DNA from 3 places in the Microbacterium sp. ZW T6_19 genome. Region 2 is predicted to be linked to each of the others. Evidence: predicted binding sites of a transcription regulator. Region 2 holds the regulator's gene; each other region holds the start of a gene.

Region 1 (5,397 bases), on a different contig from region 2:
GAGAGGTCGCACGGGCCGGATGCCGCGCTCTCGAAGGACGTCGACGGCGGCGAGCGCACTGGCGATGCCGAGCGGTCCGTCGAGGTTGCCTCCGCCCGGGACGGAGTCGAGATGCGAGCCCGTGGCGATCGCGTCGACGCGACGCGCGTCGGGAGCATCCCACCACGCCCAGATCACGCCGTTGCCGTCGATCTCGACGTCGAGTCCGCGATGATCGGCCTGCGCGATGAACCAGGCTCTCAGTTCGAGCTCGGGAGCCGAGAACACGGGTCGGGTGTATCCGCCGCGCTCCGGATCGACGCCGATGTGCGCGATCTGGGCGAGGAGGGCGCTTGCGTCGCCGCTCATCGCAGTGCTCCCGCGAAGCGCTGCCCGACGGCGCGGAATCGCTCGGACGATCGTCCGGTTCCGGCGACGAGATCGTGCACGAGTTCGCCGAGCAGGGGAGCGAACTTGGCGCCCTGACCTGAGCACGGCGAGAGGATCGTGACCCCGGCGGCTCGATCGATGATCATGTCGTCGCGCGGCACGTTCGTGAACAGGCAGGTGGTCTCCGCGTAGGACTCGGCCTCCAGCCCCGGCGCGAACTCTTCGACGAATCCGGTCACACGTCCGCGGTTGTCCGGATCGACCGCGCCGTCCTGATCGCGGGCGGAGCGGATGACGCGGCCGCCGTTGTACTCGGCGATCTTCTGTCCGGCGAACTCCGCGTCTCGGCCTCCCGGCAGCCCGTAGGTCTGAATGTCCTCGCCCTTGTAGATGAAGGTCGGCCACGAGGTCTGAGATCCTCGGGCGGGCTCGCCCCGCTCGCTCTGATCCCGATACCTGTAGTGGAACGCGTTCTCCTGGCGCACCTCGAACTCGGGCAGCGCGTCGGCGAAACCCGGCGGCAGGTCGAGCTCGCCCAGCAGCGCGGGCAGCCATCCGCCCGCGGCGACGATCACCTGCTCGGCGTGCACGGTGCGGCCGGTCGTCGACGTGACCAGGTAGCCGGTGAATCCGTGCCGCACGGATGCGACCTCCCACTCGGTGCGCACCTGGGCGCCGGCCGCGCGGGCCAGATCGAGCATCGCGGTCACCGACTCCTCGGCGTCGATGACGCCCGCGCCCGGGTGCCAGAGCACCTCGGTGTCGAAGCGCAGCCCGGGCCAGCGGGTCGCGGCATCCGCGCCCGAGAGCAGCTCGTGCTCGACTCCCACCGTCTCGAGGACCTCGGCGAGCCGGCGCGGATCGCGCACGGCGCCGAAATCCAGCGACCCGCTCGGCGTGATCAGCCGCCTGCCGCTCGCCGCTTCGAGCTCGTCCCACGAGCTCTTCGCCCGCACGACGAGTCCTGCGTAGAACGGGTCGAGATAGCCGTAGCGGAAGATGCGCGCCGAACCGTGCGAGCTGCCGAGGGCGGATGCCGGCACGTCGCGCTCGAGGACGATCACGTCGGCGCCGGACGCCGCGAGGCGCCAGGCGACCGCGGCTCCGCTGAGACCGGCGCCGATGACGGCGTAGGTGGCGGACTCCCGCCTGTCGATGTCGTGCACGGGTCAGACCAGGTCAGGCGCGTCCCAGAGCTTCAGCGTGGTGCCGATGCCCTTCGCGACCGCGTTCTCGTAGACGGTCTTGGCCCAGGCGACATCCTCGACGCCCATGCCTCCCACGCTGAACAGCACGGGCTGCTCGTCGAACTCGCGGCCGACCGCGGTGCCGTCGAACACGTCGCCGATGTTGACCACGCGCGACTCGTCGAGCTCGCCTGCGTCGATGAGGTCCTGCCAGTACAGGCCGATCATGCCGAAGGCGGTCTCGTGCGAGGGCGAGGGGTACTCCTCGGCCCATGCCCCGTAGATCTTCTTGGCGTCCGCGATGAGCCGTGCCTTGCCGGAGGTGGTGTACTCCTTGTCCATGCGCAGATTGGCCGGCAGGCTGAGGAACGCGCCCGGCTTGATCCAGTCGCCGTCGATGTACGGATAGTTCTCCGAGCCGACCAGACCCGTGACCGCTTCGGAGACGATGTCGGAATCGCGCACGGCCTCTTCGACCGTCTCCGCGATCTCGATCGTCGTGAACTGCGGATAGTGCGCCTTCACATAGGCGGCGAACGCCTCGGAAGTGGAACGACGGCGTCCGTTGATGCGGATCGTGTCGAGCGTGGGGCGCGCCGTGGTCATGGCGTGCAGCGCGCTCTTGTTCATGGCGCCTGGGCCAATGATGCCCAGGGACTTCGCGTTCACGGGCGCCAGCTTCTTGGCCGCCGCTCCCGGCACGGCCGCCGTGCGATAGGCGCTCTCGAGATTGCCCGACATGATGGCGAAGGGCGCCCCCGTCTCCTTGTCGTTCAGCACGATCAGGTGGATCGAGCGCGGAAGACCCTTGTCGCGGTTGTCGACGTTCGAGCCGTACCACTTGACGCCGGCGACGTCGAAGCGGCCGCCGAGGTAGGCCGGCATGGCCATGAAGCGCCGGTCGGCTGCATCCAGAGGCATCGTCGGGAAAGGCGACGACGAGGGGAAGCCGATCTGGGCGCCGTGCGAGTTCGCCGAGCTCCCCGCCATCCGATAATCGCCCTTGGCGACCAGCACGAGCACTTCCTCCATGACCTCCATGCACCGCTCCATGTCCTTCATGCCCGCAGCGATGACCTCGGGCTCACTGAGGTAGAGCATGTCGATGCGGGTGTCGGGGGTGGGGTCTGCGGCCATGTCGGGTCCTCCATATCGGGTGCTTCACCACCAGATAAGCCGTCAGAACAACCCCAGGTCAAATACCTTTTCCACCTTCAATTGATAGCGTTTCGCTCGCAATGCGGCCGTAACGGATCGGTAATACACGGCGCGTATCGTGCCGGGAATGGAACTGCGTCAGCTGCGGTACTTCATGGCCGTCGCGGACGAGCTCCACTTCGGGCGCGCGGCGCAGAAGCTGCATATGTCACAGCCGCCGCTGAGCGTGCAGATCGGACGTCTCGAGCGAGAAGTGGGCACGCCGCTGTTCGTCCGCAGCACGCGCCGTGTCGCTCTCACCGCTGCGGGCATGCATCTGCAGGAGAGCGCGCGGCGGATCCTCGACGAGGTCGACGCGGTGCGGGCGGACATGCGCGACTACGTCGGCGGACTCTCCGGTCAGCTCACGGCCGGCTTCGTCAGCTCGGCGAACTACACCGTGCTGCCGGAGGTCGTCCGACTGTTCCGCGCCAGACGCCCGAAGGTGAGCCTCACGCTCGTGCCGCTCACCTCGGGCGAGCAGTTCGACCGTCTCCGTGCGGGCACTCTCGACATCGGCATCGTCCGCGACGAGCTCCCTCGGACCGGAGTCGGCGCCGATTCGCTGTCGACCGCCGTGGTCTTCGAGGAGCGTCTCGTGGCGTGCCTGCCCGCCGGCCATGCGCTCGCGGACCGCGCCGAGGCCTCCCTTCAGGACGTCATCGCCGAACCGATGATCGCCTACCCCCGTGCGCTGATGCCCGGTTACGTCGATCGGGTGACCGAGCTCCTCGCTCAGGCGGGACGCATGCGCGTGGTCGAAGAGGTCGTGCACCAGGAGACGGCGCTGGGGTTCGTGGCGGCGGGTGTGGGGATCAGCATCCTGCCGGAGTCGGTCCGCCAGCTGGTGCCGCCGTCCATCGCCGTCGTACCCCTCGCCGGATCACCGACGACGCGGCTCCTGGCCGCCTGGCGCACGCGGGACGACGAGAGCGCGGTCCGCGGGGCGTTCCTGGAGTGCCTGCGGGACGCAGCGTCCGCCTGACGGCTCTTTCCGCGGGTTCAGCGCTCGGCATCCACCTCGTCGTCCTGGAGGTCGAAGTCGTCGGGCGCTTCCTCGGGCACGAGCGGCTCCTGGGGGCCCAGGAAGGCTTCGGGATTCATCATCATGCTCTCCTCTCCTGTTCAGGTGGAGTCCAGCATCCGCGCGCGGCGCACACGGGGCAGGCCCGTTGACAGGAAGGGGTCGCCGGAGTATCCCGTCGCCGCCTCGTCCCCTCCGCCGGTCGAGAAGGGACCAGGCGGACGACATCAGGCGAAGAGCGTGTCTCCGATGAACCCGCCCTCTTCGCATCCGGGCGGGACGGCGAAGACCGCGGAGCCGATCGGCGTCGTCCACTCGTTCAGCAGATCGAGTTCGGCGAGGCGCCGCTGCATCGGCGTGAACTGCCGCTCGACGTCGGCCTGGAAGGACACGAAGATCAGGCCGGAGTCGGAAAGCCCCGCGCCGATGGGTCGCTCCTCGTAGTTGTAGGCCCGCCGGAAGATCTTCTCGGCATCGTCCCCCCGCGCACGCCGGATGTGCGCGAACTGAGGGATCACCGGGAAGCCGATCGCCGTCTTCGCGTCGAAGTCCGGCTCGTCGAACTCCTCGCCGCCGGTGAGCGGCGCACCGTTCGAGAGTCGGCGCCCGACGGACGCCTCTCGACCGCTGCGATCCAGGCGATCCCATTTGTCGAGGTCCATCCGGATGCGTCGGATCACGACGCCCGTCCCGCCGGCGAGCCACCCTTCGCGCGACCACACGACGTCGTCGAACTCCTGGGTGCCGGGTCGCGGGTTGGCGGTGCCGTCGACCTGGCCGAACAGGTTGCGCATCGTCGTTCCCGGGCGCTCGGTGCCGTACGCACGGCGGAAGCCCGCCTGCGTCCAGCGCACGGCGGCGAACGACCTCGAGTCCTTCAGCAGCATCCGCCCCGCGTGCGCGACGGTGAGCGGGTCGTCGGCCGCGATCTGGATGAGCAGGTCTCCGTCGGAGAACTCCGGCTGCAGCGCGTCGATCCCGAAGGCCGGCAGGGGAGCGAGCCAGGCCGGCGGCTGCGCGCTCGCCCTCGCCACGAGCCGCGCGCCGAAACCGAAGGTGACGGTGAGACGTGCGGGGCTCGCGGCGAGCTCGGGTTCCGAGTCGGCGAGGGCGGGCCTGCCCTGGGTCAGCCTCGCCGCGTCATCAGTGAGGAGCCGCAGCAGGCGGATGATCCCGTCACGGTCGACGGCGTCGAACAGGTCGAGCGCGATGAACATCCCGTGGGCTTGAGCCGAAGTGTCGACGCCCGCCTGGTGCACGCCGAAGAACGGCACGCTCTCTTCGCCGTTCATCGGCTCGGACGGCGCAGCGGGCGCCGGTTTCTGATTCAGGGCGTAGTCGATGCCGACCGCAGCCGCCGCCCCCAGCCCGGCGACAGCCCCTCCGAGGAGGAACTGCCGCCGGGAGGAACCGGCGCGGTCGGATCGAGCGCCCTCGAGGGGCGCCGACATCACTGATCCGTGTCGTAGTTCTCGTTGGCGCCGGAGTAGTCCTTGACCGGTGCCGTGAAGTCGACCGTCGAGCCATCGGAGAACGTCAGCGTGAAGGCCACTTCGTCTCCGGCCTTCAGCGGCTTCGCCAGATCCATCAGCATGATGTGGTTCGCCCCCGGCTCCAGTG
Region 2 (5,397 bases):
CAGATGCCGAGCACCGGTCGCCCGCCCGCGAGTCGACGGTCGATGATCTCGTCACCGCCGTGCGCGTACAGGGCGTCGCGGACGGCCTGGAAGGCGCCGACGCCGGGCACGACGAGACCATCGGCCTCGAGCGTGAGCTTCTTGTCTCGCGTGAGCACGGCATCCGCACCGGCGGCGACGAGAGCTTTGACCGCGGAGTGCACGTTGCCGGATTCGTAGTCGAAGACGGCGACTCTCGGTGCAGTGCTCACAGTGCGCCCTTGGTCGACGGGATGCCGTCGACCAGTGGATCGAGCGCCTTCGCCTGGCGGAACGCACGTGCGAACGCCTTGTACTCCGCTTCCGCGATGTGATGCGGGTCACGGCCGCCGAGAACGCGCACGTGCACAGTGAGACCGGCGTTGAAGGTGATGGCTTCGAAAGAGTGACGCACGAGCGCGCCGGTGAAGTGGCCGCCGATGAGGTGGAACTCGAAGCCCGTCGGCTCGCCTTCGTGCACGAGGTAGGGACGCCCCGAGATGTCGACGACAGCCTGAGCGAGAGCCTCGTCGAGAGGCACGAGAGCGTCGCCGTACCGCGAGATGCCCGACTTGTCGCCGAGTGCCTCGCGGATCGCCTGGCCGAGCACGATCGAGACGTCCTCGACCGTGTGGTGCGCGTCGATGTCGGTGTCGCCGGATGCGCGCACGGTGAGGTCGGTGAGCGAGTGCTTCGCGAACGCCGTGAGCATGTGATCGAAGAACGGCACGGAGGTGTCGATGTGACTGACGCCCGTCCCGTCGAGGTTCAACTCGAGTTCGACGGTCGACTCGGACGTGCTGCGGACACGACGAGAGGTGCGAGGCGCGGGGGTGCTCATGAAGCCGATCCTATCGAGGCGAGAGCGTCCAGGAACGCCGTGGTCTCCGCCTCGGTTCCCGCGGTGACGCGGAGGTGCCCGGGGATCCCGACGTCGCGGATGAGCACGCCCTGGTCGTACAGCCCCTGCCAGGTCGCCTTCGGATCGGACACGCCACCGAACAGGACGAAGTTCGACCAGGACTCGTGGGGGGTGTAGCCGAGCGCCTCGAGCGTGGCCGAGATGCGGTCGCGCTGCTCGACGATCTCGTCGACCATCCCCAGCATCACGTCGGCGTTGCGCAGAGCGGCGACGGCAGCGGCCTGCGTGAGCGCACTCAGGTGGTACGGCAGACGCACCAGCCTCAGTGCGTCGATGAACGCGGGGTCGGCGGCGAGATAGCCGACTCGGGCGCCCGCGAAGGCGAAGGCCTTGCTCATGGTCCGCGAGACGGCGAGGCGCGGACGCCCCTCGAGCAGGCTGAGGGCGGATGCCGCATCCCGCGGCGCGAACTCCTGATAAGCCTCGTCCACGATCACGATGCCACGAGCCGCGTCGTACACCGCCTCGACCACGTCGAGCCCAAGCGGCGTGCCGGTCGGATTGTTCGGCGAGCACAACAGGATCACGTCGGGATCCGCGTCGCGCACCTGCGCCGCGGCGTCGTCCGGGGTGATCGTGTAGTCCGGCTCGCGGGTGCCGGCCACCCAGCGGGCACCTGTCCCCTGAGCGATCAGCGGATACATCGAATAGGTGGGCGCGAAACTGAACGCGGTGCGCCCAGGGCCGCCGAAGGCCTGCAGGATGTGCTGCAGCACCTCATTCGATCCGTTGCCCGCCCAGATCTGCTCGGAGGTCAGACCGTGCCCGAGGTACGACGCGAACGCCTCACGCAGCGTCGTGAACTCCCGGTCGGGGTAGCGGTTCACGTCGCGGATCGCGACCGCGATGTCGTCGAGGATGTCGCTGGCGACGGCATCCGGCACCGGATGGGTGTTCTCGTTGACGTTGAGCGCGATCGGGAGGGGAGCCTGAGGTGCACCGTAAGGCGTCAGCCCCCGGAGGTCGTCGCGAAGCGGCAGGTCGTCAAGAGAAGCGGTCACCCTTCCCATGCTAGAACGCACCGGCTATGCAACCGAGCCAGGTGACACACTTCGCCCCTTGGGTTCCTGAGCCTGCCGAAGGACGCTCCCAGAACCGAACGATGGTCAGTTCGCGTACATCGATGGTCAGCTCGTGTACCGAGCAGGGATCGCGAGCTCGTCACCGACCTGCAGGGTCGAACCCTCGAGCATGTTGAGGTCGCTGATCTCGTCCATGACGCCGCGCGGGTCCTCATTCGGAGCGACCTTCGAGGCGATCGACCAGAGCGAGTCACCGGGCACGACCGTGACGGTCTCGAACGTCGCCGTGGAGACCGCGTCGTTCGAGGCCAGAGCGCTGCCGCCGCTGAGGACGCCGAATGCGATACCAGCGGCGAGAGGGATCGACGCGAGGGCCAGGAGCACACGGCGACCACGCGCCGTCACTCGCAGGCGCGTCGCCGGACGTGCCGGAAGAACTGCCGCGGTGCCGAAGGCGATGGTGCTCATGTCGTGCTCCTTCTTGTCGCTTCCCTGCGGGAAGCCCCCTGAGGGGGAAGTTGGCGTAGCGTTCGCATTCAGGACTCGGCCGGGAGCCGTGGATGCGAAGCTACGTTCCGAATCTATATTCGAATTCGAACATCTGTCAAGCGTTCTTCGAAACCTGGTTCGAGAATCTGCCGACACGCTCGAACAGATCTTCCAGATCGGCCCGTTTCTCGGATACGGTTTCGATACGGACACCACATCACGGACCACCGACATTCGAACTGCGGCCCCGGAATCACGCATCTAAGGAGCACGATGAGCGACAACTCCGCACCTGAGCCCGAGGCGCCGCGCACCCGTCGCCGAAAGAGCCTGAGCCCCAAGCAGATGGCGATCCTCGAGGTGATCCAGAACTCGATCAGCCGGCACGGCTATCCGCCGAGCATGCGCGAGATCGGCGACGCCGTCGGCCTCAAGTCGCTGTCGAGCGTCACCCATCAGCTCGGCCAGCTCGAGCTCAGCGGCTACCTGCGCCGCGACCCTGGAAAGACCCGTGCCATGGAGGTGCTGATCGATCTGCCAGGCACGAGCGGCGAGAACCCCGCCGACGTCGCGACCCCGGTGGGCGATGCCGCCCTGGTGCCGCTCGTCGGACGCATCGCAGCCGGAGTCCCGATCACGGCCGATCAGCAGGTCGAGGAGATCTTCCCGCTCCCCCGCCAGCTGGTAGGCAAGGGCGACCTGTTCATGCTCAAGGTGTCAGGCGAGTCCATGATCGACGCGGCGATCTGCGACGGCGACTGGGTCGTCGTCCGCACCCAGCACACGGCCGAGAACGGCGAGATCGTCGCCGCCATGCTCGACGGCGAGGCCACAGTCAAGGTCCTCCGCCGTCGTGACGGTCACACCTGGCTGCTCCCCCGGAACTCCGCTTTCGAACCGATCCTCGGCGACGAATCGACGATCCTCGGCAAGGTCGTGGCGGTGCTCCGCGCCGTCTGAACGGTCTCCGACGCGCAGAAGCCCCCTTCACAGGTGAAGGGGGCTTCTGCTGTTCGCGGGCGGCGCCGGCATCCGTTCTCGGCGGGCTCCCGGCACTGCTGCGGACCGACGATCCTCGATCAGACGGCGACCGAGACGTCCTCCCGGACGCGACGGGTCGCCTCGACGATGTTGCGCAGCGACGCGACCGTCTCGTCGTAGCCGCGGGTCTTCAGACCGCAATCGGGGTTCACCCAGAGCTGACGCAGCGGGATCTCGTCGACGGCCCGGCGCAGGAGCGCCTCGACCTCTTCGACGCTCGGCACCCGCGGCGAGTGGATGTCGTACACGCCGGGCCCGATGCCGTGGTCGAAGCCCGCCTCGGCGACGTCCGCGACGACCTCCATACGGCTGCGTGCCGCCTCGATCGAGGTGACGTCGGCGTCGAGCGCCCGGATCGCGTCGATCACGACCCCGAACTCCGAGTAGCAGAGGTGCGTGTGCACCTGCGTGCCTGAGGCGGCTCCACCCGTGGCGAGACGGAACGAGTCCACCGACCACTGCAGGTACTCGGGCTGGTCCGCCTTCTTGAGCGGGAGCAGCTCGCGCAGCGCGGGCTCGTCGACCTGGATGATCGCGATGCCCGCGGCCTCGAGGTCGGCGATCTCATCGCGCAGCGCGAGCGCGACCTGGTTGGCCGTCTCGGCGAGCGGCTGGTCGTCGCGGACGAACGACCAGGCGAGGATCGTCACGGGGCCCGTGAGCATGCCCTTCATGTGCGCGGTGGTCAGTGACTGCGCGTACGTGGACCAGCCCACCGTGATGGGCGCCGGACGCGAGACGTCGCCCCAGAGGATGGACGGACGCGTCGCGCGGGAACCGTAGGACTGCACCCAGCCGTTCTCGGTGACGTCGAAGCCATCGAGGTTCTCGGCGAAGTACTGCACCATGTCGTTGCGCTCCGGCTCGCCGTGCACGAGGACGTCGAGACCGAGATCCTCCTGCAGTGAGACGACGCTGGCGACTTCACGGCGCAGGAACTCCTCGTAGTCCTCCACGGGGATCTCGCCCTTCGTGAAGCGGGCGCGTGCCTGGCGGATGTCACCGGTCTGCGGGAACGATCCGATCGTGGTGAGCGGCAGGGCGGGCAGGCCGAGCGCCTCCTGGGCCGCTTCGCGCTCCTCGTAGGACGCACGCGAGAAGTCGGCGTCGGTGAGGGCGCGATCGCGCACGGCGCCGTCGCGCACGCCCGGGGCCGACAGTCGGTCGGCCAGGGCGGCGGATGCCGCGTCGAGCTCGGCCGCGATCGCGCTGCGTCCTTCGGCGAGGCCGCGAGCGAGGGTCACGACCTGCGCGACCTTCTGGTCGGCGAACGCGAGCCACGAGACCAGGCGCGCGTCGAGCTTCGTCTCGTCGTCGACGTCATGCGGCACGTGCAGCAGCGAGGTGGAGGTGGATGCCGAGACGGATGCCGCACCGAGTCCGCCCAGCGCCTCGAGCTTGTCGGCCGCCGCAGCGAGATCGCCGCGCCAGATGTTGTGCCCGTCGATCGCTCCCCCGACGAGGGCCTTGCCTTCGAGGCCCGGGGCCTCCGCGGGCACTCCACCGCGGACGAGGTCCACCCCGATCGCCTCGATCGGGGCGGCGGCGAGCACCGGGAACACCTCGCCGAGGTCGGCGTAGGGAGCTGCGACCAGGATCGAGGGACGGTCGGACGAGCCACCGAGCACAGCCAGCGCGCGGGCCGCAGCATCCGCCAGTTGGGCGACGGACGCGGGCAGCGACTCGCTCACGAGCGCCGGTTCGTCGAGCTGCACCCACTCCGCTCCCGCATCCTTCAGGGCCGCGAGGAGTTCGACGTAGACGGGCAGAAGGTCGTCGAGGCGGGAAAGCGGGTCGAAGTCATCGGGCGCGCCGTCCGCCGCCTTCGCCAGCGCGAGGAGCGTGACGGGTCCGACGATCACAGGACGCGTCACGAAGCCGGCGGCGACGCCCTCGGCGACGTCG
Region 3 (5,397 bases), on a different contig from region 2:
TCGCCCGTCTTCCTCGTCGCCGACGGCATGGGCGGGCACGCGGCAGGAGACAAGGCCAGCCAGGCCGTGGTCGCCGCATTCGCGCCGCTGGCAGGCACGCGGGTGTCGACGGCCGAGATCGGCGCCGCACTCGCCCGCGCGAACGAGGCGGTGTCGACGATCTCGGCCCAGCATTCGCGCGGCGCCGGAAGCACGGTCGCGGCCGTCGCCCTCGTCGAGTACGAGGAGGTGCCGCACTGGCTGGTGTTCAACGTCGGCGATTCGCGTGTCTATCGTCATCACGGCAACGAGCTCGAGCAGCTCACGATCGACCATTCGCTGGGTCAGGAGCTCGTCGACGCGGGCGAGCTGCGTGCTGAGGATCTCGCGACCTTTCCGCAGCGCAACGTCATCACACGGGCGATCGGCGCCGACGACAACATGGCCGACAGCTGGCTGGTGCCGGTCGTGAACGGCGAGCGGCTGCTGATCTGCTCCGACGGGCTGAGCGGCGAGGTCAGCGACGAGGGCATCAGGGCGACTCTGACCATGTGCGGACGTCCCGAGACCGCGGCTGCCGCCCTCGTGCGCCGGGCCAAGCAGGCGGGCGGGCGCGACAACATCTCGGTCGTCGTGGTCGACGTCGTCTCGGGAGGAATAGCGGGCGGTCTGCAGGACTCCACCGACAGCCGCCAGTCCTCCTCGGCGGTGCACACGTCGACCATGCTCGAAGGCACCACGGTCCCCGTGAGGAGGCGCGGCTGATGGACTCCGACGACGACATCCCCGAGGCGACGGTGAGACTCACCCGCCGGGTGCGTCGGCGCAGCCAGGCGGGCGAGGGGCCGATCCCAGCGGATGCCGGCGCCGAGGCCGTCGCAGGGGACGGCGCCGACGAGAACGCGCCGATGGTCGAGGACCGCACCGTCGTGATGGGTCGACGCCGGCGTGCCGTGGATTCTGAGTCTGACGACGACCTCGACGAGGATTCGCCCCTGGTCGAGGACCGCACGGTGGTGATGGGTCGACGCCGGCGTGCCGTGGATTCCGAGTCCGATGACGACGTCGACGAGGATTCGCCCCTGGTCGAGGATCACACCGTCGTGATGGGTCGTCGGCGTCGCGGCGGCGCAGACGATTCCGAGTCCGACGACGACCTCGATGAACACACGCACATGATCGACGATCGCACCGTCGCGGTGGAGCGGCGGCGTCGACCAGATCTGACGGCTGACGAGGTTTCCGTCGAGGACCGCACGGTCGCGGTCGAGAGGCGCCGACGGACGGATGCTCCGCCGGAGCGCGCAGAGGACGACGAAGAGCTCTACGACACGGTGAGCCGTCCTCCGGCTGCCGACGTGGAGATGCCCCCGGCCATCTACAAGCCTCGTGCAGCGCCGCGCACACCGCACCGTCCTCCTGCGTCTCCTGGAGACATCGCTCCGACCCGCGTGATCGACGCCGACAGGGTCTCGGTGGCGAAAGCCGCACGCCGGCGCAGCCTGTATGCCGTCGCTGCCGTGTCGGGGGCCTGCGTCGTGTCGGTCGTCGGCCTGGTGCTCCTCGGATTCACCGTCCTCCTCTGAATCGCGCTTCCTCTGAATCGCGGTCCGCACGCAGGTCGAGGGAGGGTGCCCCGCGCCATAGCGTGAACGCTGAACCCGGTGCGTGAACGCTGAACCCGGTGCGTGATCGCTGAACCCGGTGCGTGATCGGTCAGACGAACATCACTCGCCGGGGCGGCGGGTCGACGTACGCGCGACCGAGAGGGCTGGTCCACTGCACTTCTCCGCCGGGGAGCTGCCGCGCTGTCCATCGGTGCCGCTCATCGAGGTCGGGGTGTTTCAGCGTGTGATGGCCGACGCAGAACGCCGAGAGGTTGTCGAGCCGGGTTCTGCCGCCGAGAGCATGATCGTGATTGTGGTCGATCTGGCAGCGGTGCACCGGCATCCGGCATCCGGGGAATCGGCAATGCGGGTCGCGGGCACGCAGGAACCGTTTCATCGCGGCGGTCGGTGTGTACGCGTCGGTCTCGACGAGCATCCCGGTCGGGGAGAGGAACAGTCGCGACCAGGTGTCGGCGTGCCCGGCGAAGTCGCGGGCGGCGTCGGGCTGCAGGGGCCCATGCCCGTCGAGCTCCGCGGGGCGGTCGTCGTGGTCGGCGAGGGTCGTCGCAGACAGGGTGACCTGCACCCGCCCGCGAATGTTCTCGATCGCCGTGCCGGTCACGGTGGTCGGGGCGGCGCCGAGGAGGAGGTCGGTGGCGAGATCGGCGCGCACCGCGTCGATTCCGCGGTCATCGATCCGAGGATGCTCCCAGTCGGGTGACGCGTCGTCGGTGAGGGGGTCAACGAGCGGGTCGGTGGTGAACGTGTCGGACTCGCCGAAGATGGCCATGTCGTCCCAGCCAGGGTCGGCGGCGTCGAGGTTCTCTGGGCGCACAGGGTCGTCACCGCGGTCGAGGACGTCGAGGTCGAGCACCGGGTCGGAGTCGTCACGGGTGCTCATCAGATGCTGAGCGACCTGAGTCAGTCGGTCGAGGATCGCGACTGCGAGGTGCTCGGGCAGCACGAGCTGCAGCAGCGCGAGACCGTCGCCCACGCTCGTCATCGTCACGGTCCGCTCGCTCTGCGCGCGCCGATGCCGCTCGGTGACGCCGACGCCGGCAAGGGCGGCTGCGATCTGACGCACCTGTGCCTTCGTTCGCGCCGGGGTCGCGGTTTCGGCGACGACGAGAGCGGCCGCCTCGTACATGTGATGCAGGCCCGCATCCGCTCGCCCGTCGTCGATCGCGTCGCGCACAGCGAACCCGGCCGAGATGATCTCGTGAACGTGCGCCGCCGTCACCTGTCCGCGCGTGAAGGATGCCACGACCTCGGGGTAGTCCCGCTGAAGGAAGAACGCGTCGACGAACGCCCGCTCGACTGTGCCCTGCGCGATGCGGCCGGAGGCGGAGTACTCCGCGATCATCGACCGGTGCATCGCGTCACGGTGGAACCCGTCACCCTGCACGTCCGCGTCGTACACCCGCAACCGGGCGGCAAGAAGATCGGACGCCCGCGCCTCCAAGACCGCGATCTGGCGGCGCGCCTCGAGCCAGTCGTCGAGCAGCGTCTGCCGCAACGCGAACTCGTCATCCAGGGAGGCCATGCCTCAAGTTTAGAACATAAGTACGAATAAAGGAAGGGGGCAGTCGCCTGTGTCCCCTCATCCATCAGCAGTTCGGACCGGAGCTCGAGCGCCTCTGCGGCTGCCTTCCCACGCGACGGAATCGCGCGCCCTCGATCGTGCGAGGATGGGAGCGTCGGGACTCAGGGGGAGCCCGACTGGCCGGGGGAGAGTCATGTCCGACGCGCAGTATCCGCAGCAGCCGAGATCGGCATCCGCCTACGAGCCGACGGCTCCTCCCGCGGTGCCACCGGGGCAGAGCCTGCCGCTCGCTCCTCTGAACCCCGGCCACTCCGCCGGCCCCGCACCTCTGCATCCGGCACCCGCACCGGGCTACCCGACGGCGCAGGGCGGCTACCCCGCGCCGAGCTACCCCAACGCGCAGGGCGGCTACCCGGCGCCGGGTTACCCGAGCGCACAGGGCGGATACCCCGCCCAGGGCTACCCGACGCCGCAGGGCTACCCGATGGCGCAAGGCGGATACCCGATCTCGCCCGGCTATCCCGCATACGGCTACGTCGTGCCCAGCGGTCGAAAGTTCTGGGGCCTGCAGTTCCTCGTCTTCGTGCCCTACGTCGGCGCCCTCGTGACGGTGATCGTCTCGCTCGTGCAACGCTCGAGCGCGCGTCGATCACCCCTCCCGATCGTCCGCGAGAACGCGCGCTGGGCGGCGAACTGGGCCCTCAGCTTCCTGCTGTACGTGATCGTCTCGTATGCGCTGATCGTGATCGTCGGCATCGCGACGTCGATCTCTTCATATGAGGAGTCGTACGGCGCCTATCGGAGTGCGCCGTCGGGCTGGATCGGCATCCCGGTGCTCCTTCTGCTCGGCATCGGGGTCTACTGCCTGGTCACCATGATCCGCGGGTGCGTGGTCTCCGACCGTGCTGTGCACCGCCCGGTGCTCGCGCTCCCGTTCCTCCGCGACTGAGGGCGGGATGGGCAGGTCTGCCCATCGTCGGTTCAGTCCGCGACAACTAGACTCGCCGGGTGCGTCGTCGGCTCGGAGCCGGCGCGGCGAGCAACAACCCCGGGGGAGTATCACCAGATGAAGGTCTTTTCGCGAATGCGCGCGCGGCCGAAGACGCTGGCGTCGGCGGCGGGCGTCGTCGCAGGCGTCGTCGCGATCACCACGTTGGCCTTCTCCTACCAGGGCAATCCCACCACCAAGGTCGACCTGAACGACGGCGGCGTGTGGATCACCAAGACCTCGAGCCTGCTCGTCGGGCATTTCAACTACGAGTCCGCACTTCTCGACGGCGGGCTGCGCAACGGCACCGACAGCTTCGACATCCTTCAGGATGCCGCGAACGTCGTCGTCGTCGACACCGACGCCGCCACCGCGACGGTCGTCGACCCCGCGCACGTCACACTGGCGGATTCGACCGCGATCCCCGGCTCGGCGAAGGTCGCGCTCGGGAATCAGACCGCTGCCGTCCTGGACCGCAAATCCGGCGATCTGTGGGTCGTGCCGATCAAGGGGCTCTCGTCGTTCGAGATCAAGGCCGCCGATCCCACTGCTGAACTCGGCGCGGACGCCGACGTCACCGTGGCGAAGGACGGCACCGTGTTCGGGCTCTCCTCGGCGCGCGGCGAGGTCGTCACGGTTCCCGTCGACAACGAAGGCGAGGGGCTGGAGCCCTCCACGTCCTCCATCGGAGAGATCGACGATTCCGAGACGGCGTCGATCACCGCGGTCGGCAGCACTCCCGTGGTGCTGGATTCCGCGGCGGGGGTCGTCCTCGCCCCCGGCGGCATCCGCACCGAGATCCCCGACGCCGATGGCGCGGTGCTGCAGCAGCCGTCGGCGCAGACGGGCTCGGTGTCCGTGGCCACGGCATCCTCGCTTCTGAGCATCCCGCTCGACGGCCGCGAGCCGACGACGACGGATGTCGGCGGCACGGGGGCGCCGGCGGCGCCGGTGTGGCTCCGCGGCTGCGCCTACGGCGCCTGGGCCGGATCGGCGACCTTCGTGCGGGAGTGCGAGGGCGACACGAACGACGTGAACCAGCAGATCCCGGATGCCGAGGGCTCGAAGCGCCTGGTCTTCCGTGTGAACCGGGACGTGATCGTGCTGAACGACACCGTCGGCGGAGCGGCATGGCTGCCCAACCAGAGTCTGCAGCGGGTCGACAACTGGGACGACATCGTCCCTCCGGAGGGCGAGTCGGAGAACCAGGAGGACACCACCGAGGAGACGGTGGAGACCACACTCCCCGAGCGCAGTGAGCAGAACACGGTCCCCGTCGC

Evidence for each region. Region 2 encodes LexA, which represses DNA repair genes until DNA is damaged. Its sites were predicted from a motif close to TCGAACANNTGTTCGA; they were not measured.
Region 1: a site for LexA is predicted at 2,752-2,767, ahead of ACI3KT_RS06965 (tyramine oxidase subunit B). Genes of this name have one in related genera too.
Region 3: a site for LexA is predicted at 3,140-3,155, ahead of ACI3KT_RS17435 (DUF222 domain-containing protein). Genes of this name have one in related genera too.

Annotation. Positions count from the first base shown of each region.
Region 1 covers NZ_JBJDRH010000003.1:410,492-415,888, forward strand. The annotation lists gene ACI3KT_RS06955 (allantoate amidohydrolase) at 1-348, opposite strand, end outside; gene ACI3KT_RS06960 (FAD-dependent oxidoreductase) at 345-1,535, opposite strand; gene ACI3KT_RS06965 (tyramine oxidase subunit B) at 1,539-2,693, opposite strand; gene ACI3KT_RS06970 (LysR family transcriptional regulator) at 2,842-3,738, shown strand; gene ACI3KT_RS06975 (Dyp-type peroxidase) at 4,005-5,228, opposite strand; gene ACI3KT_RS06980 (copper chaperone PCu(A)C) at 5,228-5,397, opposite strand, start outside.
Region 2 covers NZ_JBJDRH010000004.1:352,420-357,816, reverse strand. The annotation lists gene hisH (imidazole glycerol phosphate synthase subunit HisH) at 1-251, opposite strand, end outside; gene hisB (imidazoleglycerol-phosphate dehydratase HisB) at 248-859, opposite strand; gene ACI3KT_RS08715 (histidinol-phosphate transaminase) at 856-1,950, opposite strand; gene ACI3KT_RS08710 (LysM peptidoglycan-binding domain-containing protein) at 2,068-2,430, opposite strand; gene lexA (transcriptional repressor LexA) at 2,725-3,411, shown strand; gene metE (5-methyltetrahydropteroyltriglutamate--homocysteine S-methyltransferase) at 3,531-5,397, opposite strand, start outside.
Region 3 covers NZ_JBJDRH010000015.1:22,638-28,034, reverse strand. The annotation lists gene ACI3KT_RS17445 (PP2C family serine/threonine-protein phosphatase) at 1-744, shown strand, start outside; gene ACI3KT_RS17440 (hypothetical protein) at 744-1,565, shown strand; gene ACI3KT_RS17435 (DUF222 domain-containing protein) at 1,696-3,129, opposite strand; gene ACI3KT_RS17430 (DUF4870 domain-containing protein) at 3,323-4,078, shown strand; gene ACI3KT_RS17425 (Ig-like domain-containing protein) at 4,196-5,397, shown strand, end outside.